Linked DNA regions of Labrenzia sp. PHM005. The protein of the gene in region 2 interacts with the protein of the main gene of each other region in a pairwise test. Links are inferred from orthologs where the notes say so. Each region holds a gene or a part of one and is shown on either strand. Other genes may lie near its edges.

What was found.
Region 1: the proteins of dnaE (region 2) and dnaQ interact in binary tests that used the Escherichia coli proteins (3 or more experiments, as listed by UniProt). The link is inferred for Labrenzia sp. PHM005 from one-to-one orthologs.
Region 3: the proteins of dnaE (region 2) and FJ695_RS01945 interact in binary tests that used the Escherichia coli proteins (3 or more experiments, as listed by UniProt). The link is inferred for Labrenzia sp. PHM005 from one-to-one orthologs.
Region 4: the proteins of dnaE (region 2) and FJ695_RS23890 interact in binary tests that used the Escherichia coli proteins (3 or more experiments, as listed by UniProt). The link is inferred for Labrenzia sp. PHM005 from one-to-one orthologs.

The regions. Positions count from the first base shown.
Region 1 is NZ_CP041191.1:947,484-951,833, reverse strand. The notes cover bases 571-3,365. They hold dnaQ (DNA polymerase III subunit epsilon), read left to right. Parts: upstream 571-1,505; coding sequence 1,506-2,225; downstream 2,226-3,365. Other genes in these bases: FJ695_RS04075 (D-glycerate dehydrogenase), read right to left, coding at 2,456-3,365; coaE (dephospho-CoA kinase), read left to right, coding at 807-1,394; FJ695_RS04090 (shikimate dehydrogenase), read left to right, coding at 571-810. Outside these bases: more of FJ695_RS04090, read left to right, coding at 1-570; more of FJ695_RS04075, read right to left, coding at 3,366-3,442; FJ695_RS04070 (SH3 domain-containing protein), read left to right, coding at 3,690-4,229; enoyl-ACP reductase FabI, read right to left, coding at 4,295-4,350. UniProt on the Escherichia coli protein: DNA polymerase III is a complex, multichain enzyme responsible for most of the replicative synthesis in bacteria. The epsilon subunit contain the editing function and is a proofreading 3'-5' exonuclease.
Region 2 is NZ_CP041191.1:3,599,139-3,604,778, forward strand. Bases 778-4,862 are described here. They hold dnaE (DNA polymerase III subunit alpha), read left to right. Parts: upstream 778-1,167; coding sequence 1,168-4,662; downstream 4,663-4,862. Other genes in these bases: FJ695_RS16320 (ABC transporter substrate-binding protein), read right to left, coding at 4,760-4,862. In the rest of the region: FJ695_RS16310 (ABC transporter ATP-binding protein), read left to right, coding at 1-643; more of FJ695_RS16320, read right to left, coding at 4,863-5,500. UniProt on the Escherichia coli protein: DNA polymerase III is a complex, multichain enzyme responsible for most of the replicative synthesis in bacteria. This DNA polymerase also exhibits 3' to 5' exonuclease activity. The alpha chain is the DNA polymerase catalytic subunit.
Region 3 is NZ_CP041191.1:386,541-391,060, reverse strand. What follows is about bases 1,097-4,061. They hold FJ695_RS01945 (DNA polymerase III subunit gamma/tau), read left to right. Parts: upstream 1,097-1,595; coding sequence 1,596-3,527; downstream 3,528-4,061. Other genes in these bases: FJ695_RS01940 (YbaB/EbfC family nucleoid-associated protein), read left to right, coding at 3,905-4,061; FJ695_RS01950 (hypothetical protein), read right to left, coding at 1,201-1,455; FJ695_RS01955 (hypothetical protein), read right to left, coding at 1,097-1,201. Also shown: FJ695_RS01965 (LysE family translocator), read left to right, coding at 1-557; more of FJ695_RS01955, read right to left, coding at 797-1,096; more of FJ695_RS01940, read left to right, coding at 4,062-4,225; recombination mediator RecR, read left to right, coding at 4,470-4,520. UniProt on the Escherichia coli protein: Part of the beta sliding clamp loading complex, which hydrolyzes ATP to load the beta clamp onto primed DNA to form the DNA replication pre-initiation complex.
Region 4 is NZ_CP041191.1:5,267,785-5,272,326, forward strand. Bases 488-3,474 are described here. They hold FJ695_RS23890 (aminotransferase), read right to left. Parts: upstream 2,577-3,474; coding sequence 1,398-2,576; downstream 488-1,397. Other genes in these bases: FJ695_RS23885 (asparaginase), read right to left, coding at 488-1,359; FJ695_RS23895 (transporter substrate-binding domain-containing protein), read right to left, coding at 2,706-3,332. In the rest of the region: FJ695_RS23880 (GNAT family N-acetyltransferase), read left to right, coding at 1-312; more of FJ695_RS23885, read right to left, coding at 325-487; FJ695_RS23900 (SPFH domain-containing protein), read left to right, coding at 3,776-4,542. UniProt on the Escherichia coli protein: Shows aminotransferase activity with methionine and histidine as substrates, and to a lesser extent also with phenylalanine.

The DNA.
Region 1 (4,350 bases), 2.7 Mb from region 2 along the record:
CCGGTCGATCAATCCCGCTCACCACTGGTTCATGGCTATTGGCTGAAGAAACACGGCCTTGACGGCGCGTATGGCCGGGTCGCCGTGCCGCCGGAGGAAGCGAAAACCTTTTTCAATGACTTTAAAACATCCGGCCTGGTTGGGGCCAATGTGACGGTCCCGCACAAAGAAGTGGCATTCGCGGCGTGTGATCATCTGGACGAAGCAGCAAAGGCGATGGGCGCGGCTAATACACTCTGGCTCGATGAAACCGGAGCTTTATGCGGCGCCAATACTGATGGTCTGGGGTTTTTGGGAAACCTCGATCAACTTGCCCCTGGATGGGATTCTGAAAGCAGAACGGCAGTGGTTTTGGGAGCTGGCGGTGCCGCCCGTGCGATCATCTGGGCGTTGTTATCCCGTGGAATCACAGCCGTGCATATCGTCAACCGGACCTTTGAAAAGGCCAAGGTTCTTGAAGATCAATTTGGTTCAAAAACGAAAGCACATCCTTGGGATAAACTGGGGACACTTCTGGAAGACGCGGATCTTCTTGTAAACACGACAGCTCTCGGAATGGCGGGCAAAGCGCCTTTGGAGATCAATCTCGATCCGCTGCCGAAATCAGCTCTTGTGACAGATATCGTCTATGTGCCTCTCGAAACCGATTTATTGAAACAGGCAGCCAGCCGCGGCAACCCGACAGTTGATGGCCTTGGCATGTTGCTCCATCAGGCTGTGCCTGGGTTTGAATGCTGGTTTGGCGTCCGGCCTGAAGTTGACGATGGCTTAAGGGCCTTGGTGCTGGAAGACTTGGGAGTTAAGGTGTGATCATACTTGGCCTCACCGGCTCAATCGGCATGGGCAAATCGACAACGGCCAAAATGTTCTCCGAATGCGGAGTGCCTGTCCACGATTCTGATGCCACCGTGCATGCACTTTATTCCGGCCGCGCTGCACCGCTGATTGAAGCCGCCTTCCCGGGCACGGTCGTTGATGGTGTCGTCGATCGATCTCTGCTCTCGCCGCATGTGCTGGGAAAACCGGACGCAATGAAACGGCTTGAAAAAATCGTTCACCCGCTGGTTCGCGAAGAAGAAATCAAATTCCTGGATAAGGCGCGTGCCAAAGGCCACGCTGTTGTTGTTCTAGACATTCCTTTGTTGTTCGAAACGAACGGTGACGAACGCGTAGCCAGATCTGTCGTCGTGACCGCGGATCCGGACGTTCAAAGAGAGCGGGTGCTGGCCCGGCCCGGCATGACCGAAGAACGTTTCAATGCGATCTTGGCCAAGCAAATGCCGGATGCAGAAAAACGCCGCAGGGCGGATTTTCTAATCGACACCGGATTGGGAATGGAGTCCGCCCGCCGGTCCGTCGAAACCATTTTGAAAGCTGTCACTGACATCGGCTGATAAGTTGGTGTTTTGACCGGAAATCGCTGAAGACCGGGGAAAACCCTTAGCTGATCTTGCGGAACTGCCATGGGCTTGCGCAGATGGGATGAGAGGCACATAGGCGGCAAAATGCGTGAAATATCTTTCGATACGGAAACCACGGGTCTGAATCCGCGGACCGGTGACCGGCTGGTTGAGATCGGCGGTGTGGAACTGATCAATCACGTTCCGACCGGAAACGTCTATCATGTCTATATTAACCCCCAGCGGGATATGCCGGAAGAAGCCTTCCGGGTCCACGGTCTTTCAGCAGAGTTCTTGTCCGACAAACCGCTGTTTGAGCAAGTTGCCGATGAATTTCTGGAATTCGTCGGCGATGGGACGCTGGTGATCCACAATGCAGCCTTCGATATGGGCTTCATAAACTTTGAGCTGGAACGCTGCGGCCGGCGGAGTATTCCAAATACCCAGGTGATCGACACTCTGGAAATAGCCCGCCGCAAACACCCCACTGGCCCTAACTCCCTTGACGCGCTCTGCTCGCGGTATGGAATCGACAACTCCAAGCGCGTCAAACACGGCGCATTGCTCGACGCGGAAATTCTCGCCGAAGTCTATTTGGAGATGATCGGCGGCAAACAGCGGGCCTTGATCCTCGATCCGGATGAAGAAGACGTCTTGTCAGCAAGTGCTGAAGGCGCCAGTGAACCCGGAGAACTCGGGTCCTTCAACGCCCGGCCACGTCCGGCGCCGTTGGCAGCTCTTTTGAAGGGTGATGAATTTGCTGCCCATCAAGCCTTCATCGAAGGCATGGGCGACAGCGCGCTTTGGAAGAAATACGGCGGTTGAGTATTGCTGCCTTGTTGTCGTCCTGGCCGACCAAAGGGAGATCCAAGATCTACTCCCATACCCGTTTGCATAAAGAATTTGTAATACCTTTCAAAGCTCTGCAAACGAGTGGGTACCGGTTCGCGCTTCGCTTGACCGGCATAATTTCAGAGTAAATGACGCAAGTCTCAAACAAAAAACCCCGGCGCTGGGCCGGGGTCGGAACTTGCAGTCACTGAATTGCCGGAGCCTCACAGCATCGACGGCAAGACGCGGTCCGGCGGGCGGTGGCCGTCCATGAAGGTCTTGATGTTGATGATGACTTTTTCGCCCATCTCGATCCGGCCTTCAATTGTGGCTGAACCCATGTGCGGCAGCAGGACAACATTATCGAGTTTCACGAGCTTTGGATTGACCGCCGGCTCGTGCTCGAACACGTCAAGACCTGCACCTGCCAGCTCACCGGCTTCCAGCATACGGATCAAGGCGTTTTCATCGATGACTTCGCCGCGGGCAGTGTTGACCACATAGGCGTCCTGCTTGAGCAGCTTTAGGCGCCGTGCGGACAAAAGATGGAACGTGCCTGGCGTGTGCGGGCAGTGCACAGACACCACATCCATGCGGGCCAGCATCTGATCGAGACTTTCCCAATAAGTAGCTTCGAGTTCTTCTTCGATCTCTGCAGGAACACGGCGGCGGTTGTGATAGTGGATCGACATGCCGAAGGCTTTGGCGCGCCGGGCGACCGCCTGACCGATCCGTCCCATGCCGATGATGCCAAGGCGTTTGCCCCAGATCCGGTGACCCAGCATCCATGTTGGGGACCAGCCAGCCCAGTCGCCGCTTTCCAGCGCGTGGATCCCAGCAGACAGGCGCCGCGGCACGGCCAGCATCAGCGCCATGGTCATGTCGGCGGTGTCTTCGGTCAAAACACCTGGGGTGTTGGTGACATTGATGCCCCGGTTGTTGGCCGTCACCACATCGATGTTGTCGACACCATTACCGAAGTTGGCGATCAGCTTGAGATTTTCACCAGCCTGCGACAGGACCGAGGAATCGATCCGGTCTGTCACCGTCGGGACCAGCACATCCGCTGTTCTGACGGCTTCGACCAGCTCGGCCTGACTAAAGGGCCTGTCATTTTCATTGAGGCGCGTTTCAAAAAGTTCGCGCATCCGGGTTTCGACCACATCCGGAAGTTTCCGGGTCACAACGACGACAGGCTTCTTTTTCGCCATACTTAACTGCCTTTCGGGCTACGTTGAGGAATCCTTAACCCCAACGGATTCACCTTGACGCTGCGCGAGGCGCAAGCGGATGACACCACTCCCTTTTCCATAACAGATGATCCGTCAGAAACAAGGGAGATGGCGTAATCCTCAGCCAAACAGATGAGCTGAATTCGCCGAGCTGGTTTTCGCGTTCACTTTTCTGTAGAGGTGTGCCTTAAACAGATGCCCGATAACAATTGGACTTACCGATAATATGGCCCGTTCAATCCCGACCGCGTACTCATTGCTTTTCCTGGGGCTGGTAGTTTTTGGTGCGACAATTTTTCAGTCGCAAGCCTTCGCGCAGGGCACGACGACAGGTGCCTCCGGGCTTCCGGTTCCCCGGTTCGTCAGTCTGAAATCGGATCGGGTCAATGTCCGGCTCGGCCCATCGCGCGAACATGACATTGCCTGGACGTTCGTTCAGTCGGGCCTTCCGGTGGAAATCATCCAGGAATTTGAAAACTGGCGCCGGATCCGCGATTGGGAAGGCAAACAAGGCTGGGTGTTCCACTCACTCCTGTCCGGCCGGCGGACCGCTTTGGTCACCCCTTGGGAAAAGGACAACCGGACGCCGCTTCGGGTTCGGTCCAAATCCGATGCGGACATTGTAGCGGAATTGGAGCCGTTTGTTCTGGCAACCGTCGGCGAATGCGCTGGCGGCTGGTGCCGGGTCAGCGGTGAAGAGTTCAACGGTTGGCTCGATCAGACGAGGTTGTTCGGTGTCTATCCAGACGAACTGATCGAGGATTGATCACAATCGAGCAATAAAAAAGGCGGCCAATCGGCCGCCTTTGTTGTTTCTAGGCAAGTTCCAAATCAATCCGCGCTGGTTTCTTGCGCTTTCAGCTCTTCAAGCTGTGGCATGGACATGA
Region 2 (5,640 bases):
CTATGACGAGGGCGATCAGAAACTCCATGTTCTGAATGGTGCCAACTTGCGCATTGAAGCTGGTGAGATGGTCGCGCTGGTTGCGCCGTCCGGTACCGGCAAATCAACCTTGCTGCATATTGCCGGGCTCTTGGAACAACCGGACGCGGGCGATGTGTTTTTAGGCGATGTCAATTGCACCGATCTTTCCGACGATGAACGCACGGCCATCCGGCGCAACGACATCGGCTTTGTTTATCAGTTTCATCACCTCCTGCCGGAGTTTACCGCGCAGGAGAACATCATGATGCCGCAGATGATCCGCGGCCTTTCCAAAAAAGTTGCCGCCGAACGCGCCGATGAGCTGCTTTCTTATATGCGCCTTGCCGACCGCGGCAGCCACCGGCCATCAGAACTCTCCGGCGGCGAGCAGCAGCGTGTTGCGGTCGCCCGGGCCGTTGCCAATGCCCCGCGCATCCTGCTGCTTGATGAGCCGACCGGGAACCTGGATCCGAAGACGGCCAATTACGTCTTTGATGCTCTGTCGGCTCTGGTGCGGGCTTCTGGTGTGGCCACCATATTTGCCACGCACAATTTGGAGCTTGCCGGCCGTATGGACCGGGCGATCACCTTGTCCGCCGGACTGGTCCAGCCGCTCAGATAACCGGTTTTTCATCTCGAGTCGGGGTCCCTTGTGGACGCCTTGGTCGGTAGGAACAAAGCAAAAACGCAAAGATTTCTGCGGGTCTTATACAATTCAGATCAAGGAGAACAAAAAGGGCTTGCAAAAAGAACATAAATGGAACATGTTTAGCGTATCGAAAGAAAGTTTGGAGAGTGTGATGTTCTATTTCGCGCGTGACTGTGCTGCTCTTGCATCCCTGGTTTCTTTTGGCGTGACCCTGGCGGTCTGGGGCGATGTGATCCTGTCCGCGGGCTGATCGGTGCCTGATTTTTGTCCTGTCCGGCGGGCCGCTGGTCTGACGGACAGTGTTCCAAAGCCGCATATTTTAGTGTGGCAGATCAATTCACAGCTGGAAAAGCAGAGGTCTGAGCAGGCGTGCTCTGGTCAAGGCGTTTGCGGCTGATTAAAGAACAGCGGTGACAACCGCGCTGGCGGCTGGACGGAACGCGATGCAAGCGTTTCACTAAGAGCGAAGATTCGCCTAGGCCTTTGAAGGTGCCGCCATGACTGATTCAAACAGCGCTCTAGACGCAGTTGTTCACCCATCCACGCAGGCGGGTAATGGGCCCGGTTATGTGCATCTGCGGGTTCATTCGGCACTGTCGCTTCTAGAAGGCGCGCTGCCGATCAAGAAGCTTTTGGATCTGGCCAAGGCCGACGACCAGCCGGCGCTGGCGATTGCCGACACCAACAATCTTTTTGGCGCCCAGGAGTTTTCGGCCAAGGCCTGGGGCGCAGGCATCCAGCCGCTAACCGCTTGTCAGCTGTCCGTCTTTTTCGACGACGGTCTGGACAGCGGCCGGCGCGGTGAACCGGCGCTCGCCGACCTTGTTCTGATTGCCATGACCGAAACGGGCTATGGCAACTTGATGGAGCTGACCTCGCGTGCGTTTCTGGATACGGAAACAGGCCTGCGCCCGCATGTCACCCTCAGCTATCTCTTGTCTAAGGCTGAAGATGTCATAGTCCTGACCGGCGGCAGTCTCGGGGCTGTCGGGGCGGCACTTCTGGCCGGGCGCAAGGAACTGGCCGAGAGCCGCCTAAAGACGCTGAAAGAGGGATTCCCCGGTCGTTGTTATGTTGAAATTCAGCGCCATGGCATGGACAGCGAAAAGAAAACCGAGGAGGCCTTCCTCGATCTTGCCTACGCCATGGATCTGCCGCTGGTTGCCACCAATGAGGCGTTTTTTCCCAAACGTGAAGACTATGAAGCCCATGATGCGCTGATCTGCATTTCCGAAGGCCGAGTCATCATTGAAAGTGATCGTCGTCGCCTGACCCCGGAGCACTATTTCAAGACAAGGGCGGAAATGTGCGCGCTCTTTTCCGATCTTCCCGAGGCGCTTGCCTCCACGGTCGAGATTGCCAAACGCTGTTCTTTCCGACCGATGCGGCGCGCACCGATTCTACCGCGGTTTGCCGGTGCGGATGCGGACCCAGAAGAAGCCGAACGCGCCGAATCGGAAGAACTGAAACGCCAGGCGCGCGAAGGCTTGCAGGCCCGTCTTGATGCTCATGGCCTGGCGCCGGGACTGGAAGAAAAGGATTATTGGGAACGGCTCGATTATGAGACCGGCATCATCGAGCGGATGAAGTTTCCGGGCTACTTCCTGATCGTTGCCGATTTCATCAAATGGGCCAAAAACCAAGACATTCCGGTTGGCCCGGGCCGTGGGTCGGGCGCGGGCTCGCTGGTGGCCTGGTCCTTGACGATCACCGATCTGGACCCGATGCGGTTTTCTCTGCTGTTCGAACGGTTCTTGAATCCCGAACGTGTCTCCATGCCGGACTTTGACATCGACTTCTGCCAGTCGCGGCGGGAGGAGGTGATCAGATACGTTCAGGAGAAGTACGGCCGTCAGCAGGTTGCCCAGATCATCACTTTCGGGTCCTTGCAGGCGCGCGCGGTTCTGCGGGATGTCGGCCGGGTGCTGCAAATGCCTTATGGACAGGTCGATCGGCTGTGCAAATTGGTGCCGGCGAACCCTGCCAATCCGGTGACGCTTGGCCAGGCGATCGAAGACGAACCGCGCCTCCGGGAAGCGGCCAAGGAAGAAGAGATCGTTGACAGGCTTTTGGGCATGGCGCAGAAGCTCGAAGGCCTTTACCGGCACGCCTCGACCCACGCAGCCGGTGTGGTGATTGGCGACCGGCCGCTGGAACAGTTGGTTCCGCTCTACCGCGATCCACGCTCCGATATGCCGGTTGCCCAGTTCAACATGAAAATGGTTGAAGATGCGGGCCTGGTGAAATTCGACTTTCTGGGCCTGAAAACCCTGACGGTGATCGACACGGCGGTCAAATTGATCGAACGGCGCGGCATCACCGTTGATGTCGCCGGTCTGCCGATTGACGATAAAAAATCCTACGATCTTCTAACCCGCGGCGAGACTTTCGGCGTGTTCCAGCTGGAAAGTCAGGGCATGCGCCGGGCCGTTGCCGGCATGAAACCGGACCGCTTTGAGGACATTATTGCGCTGGTGGCGCTCTACCGCCCGGGGCCGATGGAAAACATCCCGGTCTATAACGCGGTCAAACACGGCGAACAGGAGCCGGACTGCCTGCATCCGCTCCTGGAACCGATCCTGATGGAGACGAATGGCATCATCGTCTACCAGGAGCAGGTGATGCAGATCGCCCAGGTTTTGTCCGGGTATTCGCTCGGCGAAGCGGATCTTCTGCGCCGCGCCATGGGTAAGAAGATTGCCGCCGAAATGGAGGTTCAGCGGGCGCGCTTTGTCGACGGTGCCGTGGAGCGGGGCATCAACAAGACCCAGGCCGGCACGATCTTCGATCTGGTGGCGAAATTCGCCAACTACGGCTTCAACAAATCCCATGCGGCCGCCTATGCGCTGGTCTCCTATCATACGGCCTGGCTGAAGGCGAACCATCCGGTTGAATTCATGGCTGCGTCCATGACACTCGATATGGGCAACACGGAAAAACTTGGTGATTTCCGCCAGGAAGCCCGGCGCATGGGCATTGAGGTGGTGCCGCCATCCATCAACCGTTCGCAGGTCTATTTTGATGTGTCCGATGGCAAGATCCTTTATGCGATGGGGGCTGTGAAAGGTGTCGGCGAACAGGCCGTGGAACACATCGTAGAGGTCCGCGGCGACAAACCGTTCCAGAGCCTGGGCGATTTTGCCCGCCGCATCAGCCCCAAAGCGCTCAACAAACGGACGCTGGAAAACCTGGTTGCCGCGGGCGCCTTTGATGAGCTGGAACCAAGCCGGGCCCGGGTCTTTGAAGGGCTCGACCGGGTGATGGGCCTCGCGCAGCGCACGGAAGAAAACAAAACACTCGGCCAGGACGAACTGTTCGGCGGTTCTGACAGCGAGGAACCCTTGCAGCTGGATGAGGTCCATGGCTGGACGTCGGAAGAAAAACTCCAGCGGGAGCATTCGGCCATTGGTTTTTATCTCTCCGCCCACCCGATCGACGAATACGCCTCTGTCCTGGAAAAAATGCGGGCGCAGCCTTGGGCCCAGTTTTCTGAAGCGGTGAAAAAAGGCGCGTCCGCCGGACGGCTTGCAGGAACCGTCATATCCATGCAGGAGCGCAAGACAAAATCCGGTACGCGAATGGGCATTGCGCGGCTCTCCGATGCAACCGGCCAATATGAAGCCCTGCTTTTCCGCGAAAAGCTGGAACAATTCCGCGATGTGCTGCAATCCGGCCGGTCCGTTGTCGTGCTGGTTGCTGCCGACTTGCGCGACGACGAACCGTCCCTGATCATCGAACAGGTTGACCCGATCGACAAGGTTGCTGCGCGCTTACAAAAAAGCATGCGGGTCTTTGTTCGCGACGAGCGGCCGATCGCCAGTCTTGCCAAACAGCTGACCATGCGCGGAGAGGGCGATGTGACTGTGATTGTGCTTCTGGAAAACGGTGCCCGAGAAGTCGAAGTAAAACTTCCCGGCCGGTTCCGCCTCTCGCCAGAGATTGCGGGTGCGTTGAAAGCCGTTCCAGGTGTAACGGATGTTCAGGTTGCGTGATCCAGTGCAGCGCAATGCAAATTGTTTGACTAGCCAGCTAGCCACTCGGTAGTGGGCTGTCCGGGGCCGGATGCGGTTTGCGGCAGTTACAGTGCATTCAGTTAAGGGGGGTTTCTTTGCCAGCCAGGATTTCGGCTCTGCGTAGAAGCAGGTCCTGATAGCTGAGTCCGAGATATGTTCGGTAAATTGTATCGATCGTGCCGTCTTCTAACATCGATGCGAGTGCCTTGGAATATTTTGCTTGGGCTTCGCGTTGAGATTTGTGAAAAGTCAGGTCTAGGAAGGTGATCATGATCGGCGGATGTACAGGCTGAACATCAAATTTGTTCTTTTGCTGTAGCTGTCGATTGTTGACGAGGTCGCCGAAAAAAAAGTCAAACCGGTTGGCGGCCAGCATACGCAAGCCTTCTGTGTCATTGGCGACTGCAAATGAATTGATTTCCGGGTGATCGAGAAATTCCTGCGGATAGCCATAACCTTGGACGTAACCGACCGATTTGCCGGCAAGGGCATTGATGTTGTCAAATGTGTTTTTTGGGACGGTTCCGTTTGTCCAAAGGGATTGGACCCAAGGAACAGGCATCAAGGCGTTTTGGATGATGTTCGCGATTCCCGCGTCGCCATCGACGGCCGCTTCATAATTGCCCCTTTCGACCAGTTCCTTACAGCGCGCCCATGGCATCTCTTCAAATGTCATGTCCAGCTGAGCGCGGTTGAGGGCCTCCTTGTAGATCGAAAATGACAATCCCTGGAGCCTGCCGGTACTGTCTCTGAAGGTATAGGGCTCCCATAGAACAAAACAGCTCTTCAGGGGCTGGGCCGTGGCGGGATCCGGCATGGCAAGAGTCAACACTGGCAAGAAATGGATAAGAAGCTTTTTTGCAGCAGATCTTATTGCCATCCATTGATCCCGAAAACTTTGTTTGTCCAAAAATATAGTCGATGCGCTTTGTTCAAACAAGAAATGGCGGATTCTCA
Region 3 (4,520 bases), 3.2 Mb from region 2 along the record:
TGATCGCCAAAACTGTTCCGACGTCCGGTCGGACGGCGGCGTTTGCGAATGTGTCCGGCTTTATCGCAGCCTTTTTTCTGCATGGAACGCTGTCCATCCTTGGAATTTCCATCATTCTGGTGCATTCGGCAGAAGCGTTTTTTGTCGTAAAAATGCTTGGGGCGGCGTATCTGTTCTGGATTGGGCTAAAGGCGCTGAGATCCGCATTCTCCAAAAATGTCCTGGCAACAAAAGTGGCCCCGGCCCGGCGCAAAAGAACCTTAGTTAAGGCCTTTGGCGAAGGCTTTCTAACCAATGCGCTCAATCCGAAAGTCTCCATGTTTTATCTGGCGGCGTTTCCGCAGTTCATTCCGGCTGCAGAGGGCGCGCTTGCCGGGGCAACGCTGCTCGTGGTCATTCATTCGGCCATCAACGCTCTGTGGTTTGGCGCCATGATCCTGCTGTTGTCCCGGGTGTCGGAAGCTGCACAAAAGCCGACGTTCCAACGGTGGCTCAAAGGTATCACCGGCGCGGTTTTCATGGGATTTGGGCTGAAACTGGCGACTTTGCGTCCTTAAACGGTTCGGCTGCATTGGCAAAGATGCCGGTGTTTTTGTGCCGAAGTTTCACCGGTGAAGAAAAACCGGCTTTTACCTCTTGCCAAACACCCGGTGTGTTCTGATATAAGGCGCTCGGGAGGTTGGTGGTGGACGAGCCACTCGCCAACCGGGTCAGGTCCGGAAGGAAGCAGCCCTAACGAGCCTCGGCACGGGTCGCCGTGCCAGCCTCCCACCCTTTCCTACGTCGAGTTTATGCGCTAATTGATCGCAGTGGTCGAGTTCTGATCAGGCATTAAGAAACTGGTGCGCGCGTCGTTGCTCTTAAGCCGATCAGCCGTGTACCAGCGCGCCAGAAGGTCTCCGGACAATAGATCCTCGTTGTCGTTCAAAAAAGCCGTGATGTCTTGATAGTCCTTGGCTCGCATGCGCTCGGCGATGATGCTCAAGAACGCCAGTGTGATTGTTGTGTTCATCTTTTGAGGAACGCCTGCTTTTTCTGTCAGGGCCTTGAGACTCTCCACGTAACATTTTGCGGCAGTCAGGAAATCGTATTTCAGCAGCAACTCATGGGCGACCGTGACATGATCGGTATGGCTGAACTCCGCAGGCTCTAAAGTTCCGGCCTCAAAAGAGGCTGTCAGCTCTCTCGGACTTCGATGCATCAGTCAGCTTCCTTTTCCAGCAATCTGTGACTGTCACTTGCGGTCAGTTCCAAATCGTAGACTTGTTTCAAAATTTTGATTTTTTCCAACGTGTTATCGGAAAATGGCGCTTTGTTTTCAAAGCAGTGAAGGGCCATCCCCTCGAGCAGATCGCCGAGGGAGATGTCCAGATGTTCGGCAAGGCCTTTAAGGACTTTCACAATCCGCTTTTCCATGCGGACACCGGTTTGAATGCGTTCAATCTGTTTGCTCATAATGTTATATTGGTACCAAGGTACCTATTTGTCAATTGCTGACGTTAGAAATGGGCATGAAGCGGAATTGCCGCCCGCCTTTCACAGAAAACAGATAAAAGCCTGTCCACCTTTTGGAAAAAATCGTTATGGTGCGGCTCATGGATGAGACTGGCTTTCCGCAAGACGATAATGAGACCGGCCTGGAATTGACGGGTGGCACTGGAACGGCACCAGGCGCGGCCGAAGGCGGTGCCTACAGGGTGCTGGCCCGCAAATACCGCCCGAAGACCTTCGAGGATCTGGTTGGCCAGGAGCCGATGGTGCAAACGCTGGAGAACGCGTTTGATACCGGACGGATCGCACAGGCCTGGATGCTGACCGGGGTGCGCGGGGTCGGCAAGACCACAACAGCCCGGATCCTGGCGCGCGGCCTGAACTATGAAGTGCCCGGCGAGGCGGATAAACCGACGGTCAAGCTGACCCAGGAAGGCTCGCACTGTAAGGCCATCATGGAAGGCCGCCATGTCGATGTTATCGAGATGGATGCGGCCTCGCACACCGGCATCAACGATATCCGCGAGATCATCGATGCGGCCCGCTACCGCCCGGCAACGGCGCGGTATAAGGTTTACATCATCGATGAGGTCCACATGCTCTCCAACGCAGCCTTCAACGGGCTGTTGAAGACGCTCGAAGAGCCGCCTGAGCATGTGAAGTTCATCTTCGCGACCACCGAAATCCGCAAAGTCCCGATCACCGTACTGTCGCGTTGCCAGCGCTTTGATCTGCGCCGCATCGAGCAGTCTAAACTGATCGGCTTGCTGCGCCGGATTTCTGACGCCGAAGGCATTCAAATCTCCGATGAAGCCCTGATGCTGATCGCACGGGCGGGCGAGGGTTCGGCTCGCGACTCTCTGTCCTTGCTCGATCAGGCGATGGCTCATGGCAGCGGCGCGATTGACGCAAATGATCTGCGCCAAATGCTCGGTCTTGCCGACCGCGCCCGGGTGATAGACCTCTTCGGCCATATCATGGCCGGGCGGATCGAAGACGCGCTGGGCGAACTCCAAGCTCAGTATGATATCGGTGCCGATCCTGCGATCGTGTTGACGGATCTTGCCGACTTCACCCACCTTGTGACCCGGATGAAGGTGGCCCCGAAATCCGCCGACGAGGCCTCGGTGACAGAAGCGGAGCGCGCGCGCGGCCAGGAGTTTGCGGAAAAGATTTCCGTGCGGCTGCTATCCCGCGCTTGGCAGATCCTTCTGAAAGGTGTTCAAGAAGTGCAAGCCGCTTCCAAGCCATTGTCTGCGGCTGATATGGTTCTGGTGCGACTGGCCTATGCTGCCGATCTGCCGGATCCGGGCGAGTTGATGGCGCAGATCCAAAACGGACAAATGCCGGTTTCTGGTGGTGCGCCAGCAGGTGGATCTACAGGAGCGCCCGCAGGTCCTGCCGGAGGCGGCGGCCAGGCGATGGCCGTTGGTGCTCCCTCCATGCCGCACGGCAGCCCTCGGGGAGGGCCAGTGATGCAAGCTACTGCCCGGCCGCAGTTGTCGGCGATCCAGGGTGGCGCTCCGCAGACAGCACCTCAACAACAATCGGCACCACAGGCCGAACAGGCACCGCAGCAATCTGCCTACAATCTGAAAAACCTGCATGACTGTGTCGCACTGGCGTCTGAAAAGCGCGACATTCCGATGAAGGTTGCCATCCAGCGGCAAATGCGGCTGGTGAAGTTCGAGCCCGGCAAGATCGAGATTCAACCGACCGAGGATGCACCGGCCGATATTGCCGGGGAATTCGGACGCAAGCTGACGGAATGGACCGGACAGCGTTGGTTCGTTGTCGTCTCGCGCACGCAAGGGCGTCCGACGATTTATGAAGAGCAGGAAGCCAACCAGCAGCAGCTTTTGTCAGACGCCAAATCCCACCCGACGGTGGCCGCATTGCTGGCACAGTTTCCGGGCGCCAAAGTGATCGATGTCAAGGTACAGGCCTCCGAAGAGGACGAAGTTGCGATGGCCGATCCGCTGGTCAACGATCCCTTGCTCAACGAAGCGCTGGGCACGGATGACGATGACGACTAACACCGCCGCAACCAAAGGCCGGACGCCGTGAGCGATAAAAAAATAAAAAACAACATCATTATGTTTTTCGTGGCTGGGGCCGTTTGCCTGCTGTCCATGTTGTTCGTCTCAAAGGCGGATATGGATGAATATGTGAAACTGGTGACTGTCGTCTCCCTGGTTTGCGCTTTTTTCTTCATTGGATTGTATTTCGCGGGCCGGATTTTCTACCTGTGTTTTAAAAAACAATGAGCCTATGGCCCGAATTCAAAGGGCTTCAAGCCAGCGCCGCTCCAGATTGGTGTTTTGGGGTGGCAATTCCGCTATTGTTCTTCTAAACGCAGGTCCCAGATAAGAAGCGCCGCAGGTGGCGCAGCAGACTTTTAAGGAGAGATCCAATGGACTTCCTCAAGATGATGAAGCAGGCCAAGGAAATGCAGGAGCAGATGGGCTCTCTGCAGGGCCAGATTGAAGACATTGAGGCAGAAGGTTCTTCTGGCGCCGGTCTGGTTAGCGTCCGCCTCAATGGCAAGGGCGAGCTGAAAAGTCTCACCATTGATCCGTCGTTGATGAAAGAGGGCGAAGGCGAGATCCTTGAAGACCTGATCATTGCCGCGCACACCGATGGCCGGGTGAAAATCGATCAGGCGATCCAGGAAAAAACCCAGGAAATGATGGGCGGCCTCGGCCTTCCGGCTGGCATGAAACTGCCATTTTAAGTTTTCTGGTTCGAGGTTAGGATAGACCAACGGGCGTCTTAGTCTCGATGTCATCCCGGCCCTGAGCCGGGATCCACTCGCGTTCCCACTTGTTGCAGAGGTAGAGTTTCCTATCAGTCTCTCTGCAAATGATTGGATCCCCGCTCAAGGCGGGGATGACGTCAGAGTTGGATATGACTGATAGCGTCGATGCACACTATCCCCCAGAGCTTTCATCGAACATACAAGTGCACAGTGAGAAAACATGGCGCAGAAGCAGGTTGCGGGACCGGAAATTGAACGGTTGATCCAGTTG
Region 4 (4,542 bases), 1.7 Mb from region 2 along the record:
GAGAAGGTCGTGTTTGTTGCTGAGAACAACACCTCCCTCGCCGGCTGTGTGATACTCGCGCTTCAGGGCAACCATGCACATCTGGTCAATATCGCGGTTGACCCTGAGTATCATGGGCGCGGGATCGCGCGCCTGCTGATCCACACCGCCGAAGAACTTGCCCGCCGAGATGGAGCAAGCGAATTTCGGCTCGCAACCCATGTCGGCATGCCGGAAAATGTTGCCCTTTATACGCATCTGGGCTGGTCGGAAACCGAGCGCAAAGGCAACAAGGTTCTGATGACCAAGAGGCTTAAAGGCACGATCTCATAACTGAGGACAAGCCTAGCTTGTGAGAAGGGTTGTTTTCAGAGAATTCAAAAACTCAGCGCGCGGGCGGATATGGCCTGCCTCTGTGCCCCTGCGGGTGAGGACCGGTGGATTGACCAAAGTATCCAGCAGCTTTGCTTCCTCCTCATCAAAGTCCAGCATCGCTTCCAGCACAGTCGCCATCATGACTTCTGCGGCCCGCGTCGCACCGTCATCGCATTTCAGGGCAACGCCAAACCCGAGCTCAGGCACAGAGGCACAGAAGACACCTTCGGCGCCCGTTTTGACGAAAACCCGGCCGCGGAAGCCCTCCATGACTTTGGTACAAAACCGGTCGGCTCCGGCAACCATGTAAGGCTCGTTAACACAGGCATCGAAAATCCGCTGAGCCGCGTCCTGGCGCAAGGGTTCCAACCCCTCTCCGGTTCCAAAGGCAGCGAATGCGCGGGCAAAGCCGACAAGGGGAGATGCATAAGTTGGAATCGAACAGCCATCTGTTCCGCAAACATCTTCCGACACGATGTCACCGGTCAATTGTTCGATGACCCTCCTGACTTCAAGCTGTACCGGGTGGCTCGGCTCTATGTAACCCTTTGTTTCGACACCCATCACTCTGGCAAGCCCTAGAAAACCAGCGTGTTTGCCTGAACAATTGTTGTGAAGCCCACAGGGCGTTTCGTTGTCCAGAATAAGCTTGGCGGCATCTTCCATCCGCTTCGGCCATTGCGGACCGCATTCCAGGTCATTCTCTGTGAGCCCCGCCTTCATCAGCATCACCCGCGCCGAATTGGCATGCACCTCTTCCCCGTTGTGCGATGAACAGGCAAGCGACAACTCGGCATCGGTCAAATCGAGCGCGTCCGCAGCTCCCGACTCCACCATTGGAATTGCCTGCAATCCCTTGATCGCGGAACGCGGAAATACCCGGGCGTCTACATCGCCGATGCTGCAGACCAATTTGCCGGAAGCATCGACAATTGCGACGGTACCGCGGTGCAGGCTTTCGGTCAGCTGGCCACGGGTCACATCCACCAAAGCAGGATTGGGCATGAAGCTCTCATCTCGTTCATTTGGAACTGAATTGAAACTTAAGCGGATTCGGCCCGGGCCGCAGTTAAAAAGCGGTCCAGACGCTCGAGCGCTTCATCAATCACCGTATCCTGTTTGCAGAAGCAGAAGCGGATGAAACCAGTCGGCGCATCAGACCCATAGAATGCAGAGACGGGAACCGCGGCCACACCGGCGTGCTTGACCAAGGTTTCGCAGGCCTCAACATCACTCACACCAAGCCCAAGCCCGGAAAATCCACAGGTGAGGAAATAGGTCGCCGCGCAAGGAAGAACGTCAAAGCCAAGCGCCTCAAGACCTTTGGCCATCCGGTCCCGTTTGCGGCTCAAATCCCCCGCAAGCCCGTCATAGTAGCTGTCATCCTTGGCAATGCCGTAGGCGACCGCCTTTTGCAGGTTGGGCGGCGTTGTGAACGTGGTCCACTGATGCGCCTTTGCAATCGGGTCCAAAAGCGCGGCCGGGCCGGTGATATATCCAACTTTCCAGCCTGTCAGCGAAAACGTCTTGCCGGCAGACCCGATACGGACCGTCCGTTCGCGCATGCCGTCGAAGGTCATTAGTGGTCGGTGTTTGCGGCCGTCAAAAACCAGATGCTCATAGACCTCGTCACAAATGGCATAGGCGTCATACTGCCGGCAAAGATCCGCGATGCGCCCAAGTTCAGCGTCGGAAAACACCTTTGCCGTCGGATTCATCGGATTGTTGATGAGAACGGCTTTGGTCTTATTCGAAAATGCAGCTGCCAGCGCGTCATCGTCGAGGTGCCAATGCGGCGGGGTTACCCGAACCCGCACGGGAACACCGCCAGCGCGTTCCACCAGAGGCAAATAGCAATCATAAAGGGGCTCGATCAGGACAACTTCGTCGCCCGGAGAGACAAGAGACATGATACAGTCCGACAACGCTTCCGTTGCACCCGAGGTCACCAGAACTTCGGACTGAGGATCGATTTTAAGACCATAAAACCGTTCATTGGCCTCGGCCACCGCTTGACGCAACTCGGGAAGACCGAGCATCGGCGGATACTGGTTGGGTCCGTCAATTAGCGCTTGTGCCGCAATTTCCCGGATGTCCTCCGGGCCATCGACATCCGGAAACCCCTGCCCCAGATTGATGGCGTTATTCGCCATTGCCAAGCGCGACATGGTTTCAAAAACAGTCGTCTGGATGCCGGTGAAAACCGGATTTGTCGGCTTCATGCTATCTCCCATTTTTGTTGGTTTTACTTCGGGATCCAATCACCGTCGAGGTGTTTTTGCGCCGTCGTTGTTGCGGTACGCGATCGTAAGTCAAATCACTTGGTCTATGGCGACTATTGTTCGAAAGGGTTACCTTTCCAAATAGACTTCAGCGTTTGCACCACCATAAATAATTTCGGCCAAGGCTCGTTCCAATCGCGGCACCAAAGCGGTGTGCCGCCGATTCAGGTAGTGGTAGAAATCGATCGAGCGCAAATGGTTATCGCCCTTATAGATAGGTCCGTGAACAGCGGCCTTTAGCAGGCGGTCGCCGGGATTTTCGGCGGCTATTGCAATATCCAAACGTTGCCTTTGCAACATATTAAACAAGACTTCGGGCGTCTCAACGGTCGTCACATTCGGCAGATCCGCAGTCATTTCTTCTGCAAACTTGGCGCCAGCGACATAACCAACCCGGACGTCCTTCATCTCACCCAGTGTCAGGTTGGTCATCTCCTCATCATTGGTGTACGCGTAGATCGGAAGGGAAATGACAGGAACATTCACGCGGATGATTTCAGTAAAATGGTCCCCGATCTGCTTAATGCGCAACAATTCACCATCTGCAGCGCCGTTTTCAACCTCCTGGATCGACCGGTGAGGTGTCAGGTAAACGACTGAAAAACTAATACCGAGCACGCTGTAGGCTCTCTGCAACAATTCAAGAGCCTGTGTGTTGTGGCGCATCCCGTCGACTGCTGTAAATCGCAGTTGCATTTTCGCAGCCGCCGTTCCTCCGAAACAAACCAGATACATAAGAGCTAGGGCAGCAAACTTCAGAACCATCACATCAAACTCTTTTGGGTCATTTCGAATAACAAACCCATGGCTCGATCCGGCTCGCCTCACGCAAAGAGGCCACCAGTTACAATCCAAGGTTAATTAACCTTACGTAAGTACTCGCATTTTTTCCAGAATCCATTTTGCCGCGCTTAAAACATTTCTCACTTTGGCAGTTAGCGGCTAAGAAAAATGGTGATTATCCAGAGCGCACGGAGATAAATTGCACAGCAATGCACTGCGCTCGTTTCAAAACGGCGCAAAGCTCTGGTTTTTCTCAGACTTTAGTTTAACATCCCTGCTTAGAGTGCCTTTGGGCGCGGTTCATTTTTGAATTTTGGTACTGCATTGGTTAAGCGCTTCGGGGGAGTTAAGGGATCATGCTTGGCGTCGTCATAGGCCTTTTGATTATCCTGATTGGTGCCAGCGCCTTGTTGCGCCGTGGCAGCTCCGCATCAGGTGGCTCACGCCTATCCCGGATTTTAGGCAGTAAAGTCATGGGCATTGTGCTGATCTTGATCGGCACCTTCATGCTGGCGTCGTCTTCCTTTGTTTTTGTTGACGCTGACCGTGTTGGCCACCTGAAGCGGATTTACGCGTTCAAGGAACTACCTGAAGGGAGGATTCTTGCACTGGAAGGCGAAAAGGGGCCGCAAGCTCAGATCCTCGGGCCTGGATTTCATTTTATTCCCTTGGTGCGGGTACTCTACGACTTCGAAGAATGGGACGTGGTCACCATTCCGGAAGGCTATTATGGCCAACTGACCGCCCTTGACGGCAACGCCATGCCCTCAGGCATGTTCATGGCACCGGCCATTTCCGATGCCGAAGTTGGCGACATGCTCAAGGCCGAAAGTTTTCTGACCAAAGGCGGTCTGCGCGGTCCTCAGGAAACAGTCCTGAAACCGGGACAATACCGCCTGAACCGGTATTTATTCGATCTTCGGCTTGATGAGAACACAAACGCCACAATCATTCCGGCCGGCCATGTCGGTGTGGTCAAATCTAATGTCAGCCAGCCAGGCATCAATTGTGTTGAGGAAGAAGTCTCTGCATCAACGGCCTCGCGCGAAGCCCTGACCGTTCCTTTGGTGCCGCGCGGCTGTGTTGGCATCTGGAAAGAGCCTTTGTTCCCGGGCGCCTACTA